2 regions of the Streptomyces sp. NBC_01077 genome follow, and region 2 is predicted to be linked to the other one. Evidence: riboswitches for the same ligand, from Rfam matches in the RefSeq annotation. Region 2 holds a riboswitch; the other holds the start of a gene.
What was found. Region 2 has a riboswitch for cobalamin ahead of OG462_RS28870 (ribonucleoside-diphosphate reductase subunit alpha). Riboswitches for the same ligand answer to the same signal wherever they lie in the genome.
Positions count from the first base shown of each region.

Region 1: linked by a shared signal. The riboswitch ahead of OG462_RS33715 (ABC transporter substrate-binding protein) and the one ahead of OG462_RS28870 (ribonucleoside-diphosphate reductase subunit alpha) in region 2 are both predicted to bind cobalamin.

Region 1 is NZ_CP108669.1:7,446,379-7,450,219, forward strand. Features, by position in the region: gene OG462_RS33710 (cold-shock protein) at 391-597, shown strand; cobalamin riboswitch at 716-841, shown strand; gene OG462_RS33715 (ABC transporter substrate-binding protein) at 928-1,983, shown strand; gene OG462_RS33720 (FecCD family ABC transporter permease) at 1,980-3,035, shown strand; gene OG462_RS33725 (ABC transporter ATP-binding protein) at 3,032-3,841, shown strand, end outside.
Region 2 is NZ_CP108669.1:6,331,688-6,335,528, forward strand. Features, by position in the region: gene OG462_RS28865 (ribonucleotide-diphosphate reductase subunit beta) at 1-161, opposite strand, end outside; gene OG462_RS28870 (ribonucleoside-diphosphate reductase subunit alpha) at 161-2,536, opposite strand; cobalamin riboswitch at 2,669-2,818, opposite strand; gene OG462_RS28875 (GNAT family N-acetyltransferase) at 2,857-3,357, opposite strand; gene OG462_RS28880 (hypothetical protein) at 3,401-3,841, opposite strand, start outside.

The DNA of each region.
Region 1 (3,841 bases), 1.1 Mb from region 2:
GTGTCGAATGATCGAATATCGATCAGAGTGGGGTTGATTGGTCGACCCATGGGTCAGATGGTCGACTCGCGGACTCGCGGACTCGCGGACTCGCGGTCGAGGTGATCGTGCGGCTGGCTCACGGTCAGCGGCACGGCCTGACGGAAGACAGGCAGAGGCCCGGTGTCGGACACGGGGGATCTCCGACACCAGGCCTCTGTTGAATATTGTACGAGACTCCGGGGAGTGGTACGTACACACGGCCTGCACACCGCAGCGCCCTGGTCGCCCGCGCGACGCGCCACGGGCGAACGGCGGGCGCACGGGGTAGAAGTCGTCTGAGACGCGGATGCGGCCGAGCGGGCCCTCGCCCCCCTCGGCCGCGTCGCCGGTGACGACGAGGAGGCCGCCGTGGAAGGCAGAAGCAAAGGGTTCGTGCATTCCTTCAACCGCACCGGCGGCTACGGATTCGTCGTCCCCGTGGGCTCCGAGGAGCAGGTCTGGTTCAGCGCCGAGGACATCGAGGGGGAGGGCCGCACGCTCTCCGAGGGGCAGCAGGTCTCCTTCGTCCTGGTCCTGGGGGACGGCCGCTTCGAGGCCAAGGAGCTGCGCATCTGAGACGGGACCGGCGCCGGTTCGCCACCGGCGGCGCCCCCGGGCCGCCGAGCGGGCCGGTGGTACTGTGCCGAGGCCAGTCGCACCTTTGTACGCACCTGAACGGGTACGTGCACGGGTCAGGGAATCCGGTGCGAAACCGGAACTGACGCGCAGCGGTGAGGGCGACGGGCGGAGCATCGGCCACTGGGCGGCACGACGGGCCCGGGAAGGCGCTCCGTCCGGCTGACCCCGAGTCCGAAGACCTGCTGGCGGCCCCGGCGGCACGCTGTCGTACGGGGAGCACCGTACGACAGGCTCCGCGTATGAGCCGTGGCCGCAGAGGAAGTTCCCGTGCCGCTCGCACACCCCGCCCGCTCCGCCGCGCTGTTCCTGGCCGCCGGCACACTGATCCTCACCGCGACCGGGTGCGGGGGCGGGACCGCCGCCCCGTCCGCGAAGAGCACCGGGGGTACGACCTCGGGCCACCCCGTGACACTCGACGACAACTGCGGACAGCGGGTCACCGTCGACCGGCCACCGCAGCGGGCCGTCGCCCTCGACCAGGGTGCGGCGGAGATCATGCTCGCCCTCGGCCTCGCCGACCGCATGGTGGGCACCGCGACCTGGACGGACCCGGTGCTCAAGGGCCTGGAGAAGGAGAACGCGAAGGTCCCGCGCCTCGCCGACCGCTACCCCTCCTTCGAGAAGGTCCTCGACGCCGAACCCGACTTCGCGGCGGCCTCCTTCGCGTACACCCTCGGCAAGGGCGGGGTGGCGCCCCGTGAGCGCTTCGAGAAGCTCGGCGTCCCCACCTACCTCTCGCCCACCGACTGCGTCGGCAAGGACAACAGCGGCGACGGCGACGGGGTCCGTACCCGGCCGCTGACCATGGAGACGGTGTACGGCGAAATCCGCGACCTGGCCCGGGTGTTCGCCGTTCCGGAGCGTGGCGAGAAGCTCGTCGCCTCGCTCAGGACACGGGTGGCCAAGGCCACTTCCACGGGCGACTTCACGGACGTCACGGTCCTCTACTGGTTCGCCAACGCGGAATCGCCCTACATGGCGGGCTGTTGCGGCGCCCCCGGCATCGTCACCCGCACCCTCGGCATGAAGAACGTCTTCGACGACACGCGCGCGGAGTGGCCCCAGATCAACTGGGAGACCGTCGCCGACCGCGACCCCGACGTCCTCGTGATCGGCGACCTGACCCGCCGCTCGCAGTCGGCCGAGAGCGCCGCCAAGAAGATCGAGTTCCTGGAGTCCGACCCGGTCACCCGGAACATGACGGCGGTACGGAAGAAGCGGTACGTGCTGCTCAGCGGCCAGGCGATGAACCCGACCCTGCGGACGGTCGAGGGCGTCGAGAAGGTGGCGGCCGCGCTCCGCTCGTACGGTCTCGCGAAGTGACCGCGACCTCGCCCGCCCGGTCCGCGCTCGTCGTACGCGGAGGGGGCGCCGCGCTGCTGTGGACGGTGGCGGGGCTCGCGGTCCTGGCGGCCTCCGTCGCCGTGGCGATCACCATCGGCCCGGCCGACATCGGTGTCGGCGACGTCTGGTCCGTGGTCGCCGCCCACCTCGGCGGGGGAGTCTCGGAGGTCTCGCCGATCCGGGACGGCATCGTGTGGGACCTGCGGCTGCCCCGTACCCTCCTCGCCGCCGTCTGCGGCGCCGGGCTCGCGGTCTGCGGGGCGGTGATGCAGTCGCTGCTGCGCAACCCGCTCGCCGACCCCTTCGTCCTCGGCGTCTCCTCCGGCGCCTCGACCGGCGCGGTCGCCGTCGTCGTCCTGGGTGTCGGCGGGGGAGTCCTCTCCGTCACCGGAGGGGCGTTCCTGGGGGCGGTGTGCTCCTTCGGTCTCGTGCTGCTCCTGAGCCACACCCTGGGTGGCTCGACGGACCGCGTGGTCCTCTCGGGCGTCGCCGCGATGCAGCTCTTCTCGGCCCTCACCTCGTTCGTCGTGATGACGGCGGCCGACGCCGAGACCACGCGCGGCGTGCTGTTCTGGCTGCTCGGCTCGCTCGGCGGGGCCGGCTGGAGCGATGTGGCGGTGTGCTTCGCGGTCCTCGCGGCGGCGCTGCTGGTCTGCGGCGGGCACGCGAGGACGCTGGACGCGTTCGCGTTCGGCGAGGAGGCCGCGGCGTCGCTCGGCGTCGCCGTCGCCAGGACCCGGCTGATCCTGCTGTGCGTCACCGCGCTCCTGACGGCGGCTCTGGTCTCCGCGGCGGGAGCGATCGGCTTCGTCGGCCTCGTCCTGCCGCACGCCGCACGGGCGCTCGCCGGCCCGGGGCACGCGAAGCTGCTGCCGGTCACGGCCGTGACGGGGGCGGTGTTCCTCGTGTGGGCGGACACGCTGGCGCGCACGGTCCTCGACCCCCAGGAGGTGCCGGTGGGCGTGGTGACCTCGCTGATCGGCGTACCGGCCTTCGTGCTGGTCCTGTACCGCACGAGGAGCACGCGATGACAACGAGCCCCGCCACGCGCGCGTGTACCGGCCCTCACGCCTCCGCCGGGCTCCGCGCCGACCGCGTCTCGCGTATCGCCGGTGGCAGCCTCGTCCTCGACGGGGTCACCCTCACCCTCACGCCCGGAACCGTCACCGGCCTCCTCGGGCCCAACGGTTCGGGGAAGTCCACGCTCCTGCGGCTCCTCGCGGGTGTCCTCGCACCGGACTCCGGGGTCGTCACCCTCGACGGCGACCCGCTCGGGACGCTCGGACGCCGGACCGTCGCCCGGCGCCTCGCCACCGTCGAGCAACAGGCCGACACCCAGACCGACCTGACCGTCGCCGACGTCGTACGCCTCGGCCGCGTCCCGCACCGCCGTGCCTGGACGCCGCCCTCGACGGCCGACGAGACCGCCGTACGCTCCGCCCTCGCACGCACCGGCCTCACCGACCGGGCCCGGCAGCCCTGGCGCACCCTCTCCGGCGGCGAACGCCAGCGCGTCCAGATCGCCCGCGCCCTCGCCCAGGAGCCGCGCGAGCTGCTCCTCGACGAACCCACCAACCACCTCGACATCCAGCACCAGCTGGACCTCCTGGCCCTCGTCGCCGAGCTGCGGCTCACCGCCGTCGTCGCCCTCCACGACCTGAACCTGGCGGCGATGCACTGCGACCGGCTCGTGGTCCTGGCGAACGGCCGCGTCGTCGCCTCCGGCACCCCGGACGAGGTCCTCACCGAGAAGCTGATCGCCGACGTCTACCGCGTCCGCGCCGCCGTGACCCGCCCGGACCCCGGCGGACCTCCCCACATCCGCTTCCTGGGCACG
Region 2 (3,841 bases):
TTGGCGAGGTCGGCGACGTCCGAGTGGAGGTCGACCTCCTCGACGGTCCAGGTGTTCTTGATCGCGTCCCGGTAGCGCTCGTAGAAGTCCGGGTAGCGCATCGGACGCAGGGTCAGCTCGAAGCCCGGGTCGAGGAGGTTCTTCTGTTCGGTGGAGCTCATTACTGGCAGGCCTCGCAGGACTCGGGGTTTTCCAGGGAGCAGGCGAGGGCGTCCGCGTCGGGGGCCGCCTGCTGTACGGGGATGGTGGCGGCGGCCGTCGACGCCTGGGCGGCGCGGGCGATCCGGGTCGCCGGGCGGGAGCGCAGGTAGTACGTCGTCTTCAGGCCCTGCTTCCAGGCGTACGCGTACATCGACGACAGCTTGCCGATCGTCGGCGTCTCCAGGAACAGGTTCAGCGACTGCGACTGGTCCAGGAACGGCGTCCGGGCGGCGGCCATGTCGATCAGGCCGCGCTGCGGGATCTCCCACGCCGTGCGGTACAGCTCGCGCACCTCGGCCGGGATCCAGGTGAAGCCCGCGACCGAGCCGCTGGCGTCGCGCAGCGCGTCCCGGGTCTGGGCGTCCCACACGCCGAGCCGCTTCAGCTCGTCGACGAGGTACGAGTTGACCTGGAGGAACTCGCCCGACAGCGTCTCGCGCTTGAAGAGGTTGGAGACCTGCGGCTCGATGCACTCGTAGACGCCCGCGATCGAGGCGATGGTCGCCGTCGGCGCGATGGCGAGGAGCAGGCTGTTGCGCATGCCGACGGCGGCGATCCGCTCGCGCAGGGCGGCCCAGCGCTCCGGCCAGTTGAGCTCCACGTCGTAGTGATCCGGGTGCAGGACACCGCGGGCCGCGCGGGTCTTGTCCCAGGCGGGGACCGGGCCGTTGCGCTCGGCGAGGTCGGCGGAGGCCTCGTACGCGGCGAGCATGATGCGCTCGGCGATCCGGGTGGACAGCGCGCGCGCCTCGGGGGAGTCGAACGGCAGCTTCAGCTGGAAGAAGACGTCCTGGAGGCCCATCGCGCCCAGGCCCACCGGCCGCCAGCGGGCGTTGGATCGCCCGGCCTGCTCGGTCGGGTAGAAGTTGATGTCGACGACCCGGTCGAGGAACGTGACGGCCGTGCGGACGGTCGCGTCGAGCCGCTCCCAGTCGATGTCCGAACCGACCACGAACGCGCCGAGGTTGACCGAGCCCAGGTTGCAGACCGCGGTCTCGCCGTCGTCCGTGACCTCCAGGATCTCCGTGCAGAGGTTGGAGGAGTGGACGGTGTGGCCGGGCTCGGCGGTCTGGTTGGCCGTCCGGTTCGAGGCGTCCTTGAAGGTCATCCAGCCGTTGCCGGTCTGGGCCAGGGTCCGCATCATCCGGCCGTACAGGTCGCGGGCCGGCATCGTCTTGCGGGCCAGGCCCGCCGCCTCGGCCTTGTGGTAGGCGGCGTCGAACTCCTCGCCCCACAGGTCGACCAGTTCGGGCACGTCCGCCGGGGAGAACAGCGACCAGTCGGCGTCGGCGTTGACCCGGCGCATGAACTCGTCCGGGATCCAGTGCGCCAGGTTCAGGTTGTGCGTACGGCGCTGGTCCTCGCCGGTGTTGTCGCGGAGCTCCAGGAACTCCTCGATGTCCGCGTGCCAGGTCTCCAGGTAGACGGCGGCGGCGCCCTTGCGGCGGCCGCCCTGGTTCACGGCGGCGACGGAGGCGTCGAGGGTCTTCAGGAACGGCACGATGCCGTTGGAGTGCCCGTTGGTGCCCCGGATCAGCGAACCGCGGGCCCGGATGCGGGAGTAGGAGAGGCCGATGCCGCCCGCGTGCTTCGAGAGACGCGCCACCTGGTGGTAGCGGTCGTAGATGGAGTCCAGCTCGTCCTGCGGGGAGTCCAGGAGGTAGCAGGAGGACATCTGCGGGTGACGGGTACCGGAGTTGAAGAGCGTGGGGGAGGACGGCAGGTAGTCCAGCCGGCTCATCAGGCGGTAGAGCGCCGTGACCTCGTCGAGCGCGTGGACGCTCTCGTCCTCCGCCAGGCCGCAGGCCACCCGGAGCATGAAGTGCTGCGGGGTCTCGATGACCTTGCGGGTGATCGGGTGGCGCAGCAGGTAGCGGGAGAAGAGGGTGCGCAGACCGAAGTAGCCGAAGCGGTCGTCGGCGGCCGCGTCGATGGTCGCGTCGAGCCGGTCGGCGTGCAGCGCGACGAACTCGGCGGTGCGGTCGGCGATCAGGCCCTCGTGGTGACCGACGGCGACGGAGGCGGAGAAGGAGAACGCGCCCTGGCCGGCCGCCTCGTCGGCGATCGTGATCGTCAGGAGCCGGGCGGCGAGCCGGGAGTACGCCGGGTCCTCGGCGATCAGACCGGCGGCCGCCTCGGTGGCCAGTTCGCGCAGTTCCGCCTCGTCCGCGACGGCGCTGCGGCCGCGGAGCGCGGCGGCGGCGACCTTGCCGGGGTCGGTGTCGGGGAGATCGGCGGTGAGGTCGGTCAGGGTCCGCAGCAGCACGGTCCCGGGGCCGTCGCTCTCGACCGCGGAAGCCTCGGCGGAAGCCGGATCGGCGGGCGCGATGGTCACGTGGGGGCTCTCCCTCGCTCGGCTCGGGGCCGCGGCGGGGGAAGGCGGGCAGACGGGCATCCGTAACGCCGGACGCGACGCTTCCACCGGCCCACTCCGCGAGGCCCGGACGTCATTGGCACCCGGAACGGACGGACCGGGTGCGCTGTCGGCAGGTCCTCGGACTCACCTCGCCCGAATATGTCGTATCCGTACGAAGCACACCGTTGCGGGACAGTTCCGGATTCGCGCCGGATTCCCCTGCGTCGACAGCGAGGTCGAGCATACATGTGGGGGGCGCCGCTTGCGGCACCCCCCACATGTTGTGTCGCGCCTCCGGCTCAGAACTCCAGGGCGTACGTACGCAGCCGATGGTCGGGGATCGGCTCCCAGTCCCGGTCAGGGGTGCGGAGGAAGCCCAGGCGCTCGTATATCCGGTGCGCGGAGACCATCGAGACGTCCGTGGACAGCACGATGCGACGGCACCCGGGGAGGGCCCGCGCCCGCTCGATACAGGCCCGTACGAGGGCCTCTCCGACGCCCCGGCCACGGGCCTCCCGGGAGACCGCGAGCATCCGGAACTCGGCCTCGCCCTCGACCGCGATGTCCGCCCAGGGGGTGGCGCCGGTGGCGAAGGTCACCCCGCCGAGCAGCCGCCCGTCGCCGTCCTCGGCGACGAGCACCTCGCTCTCGCGCGCCCGCCGTGCCGTGTCCCTGAGCACGTCCAGGTACGAGTCCTCCGCCCCGTACTTCAGCAGTCCGTCGTTCAGATAGGTTCCCGCGGTGAGCTCACCGAGCGCCTCGTAGTCCTCGGGCCGTACCGCCCTGATGGTGAAGTCCATGAGGGCAGTGTGCCTCCGGCCGGCCACCTGCTCCCAACGGGATTCAGCCGCCCGCCCCCACCGAGTTGTCGGGGGCGCCGTCGCCCACCGGCGGCAGGTCGCCCCGCTCGACGGGCTGCCCGGGGCCGGTCTCCTCCGGCAGGACGGCGTCGAGCTCGGCGGCATCGGCCCGGTGGGCGCGCTCGGCGGCGCCCTCGAGCACGTTCCGGGACAGGGTGGGCGGGGCGGCGACCTCGACGCGCAGCCCGTTCTCCTCGCGCACGTACGCGTGCCGTTCGGCGGACCGCAGGTACCACCGGTCGCCGTCCCGGACGCAGCTGTCCTGCTCGGCGGTGATCGTCGCGGCGCACTCCTCGTCCGAGAAGGGGCGGCGCTCGGCGGAGACGGTGAGGCGGACGCCGTCCTTCGTCACGTAGGTGACCTGGAAGCCGTCGTCGCCGATGACCCCCGACGCCATCCGGGACACCTCGAAGCCCTCGGCCCC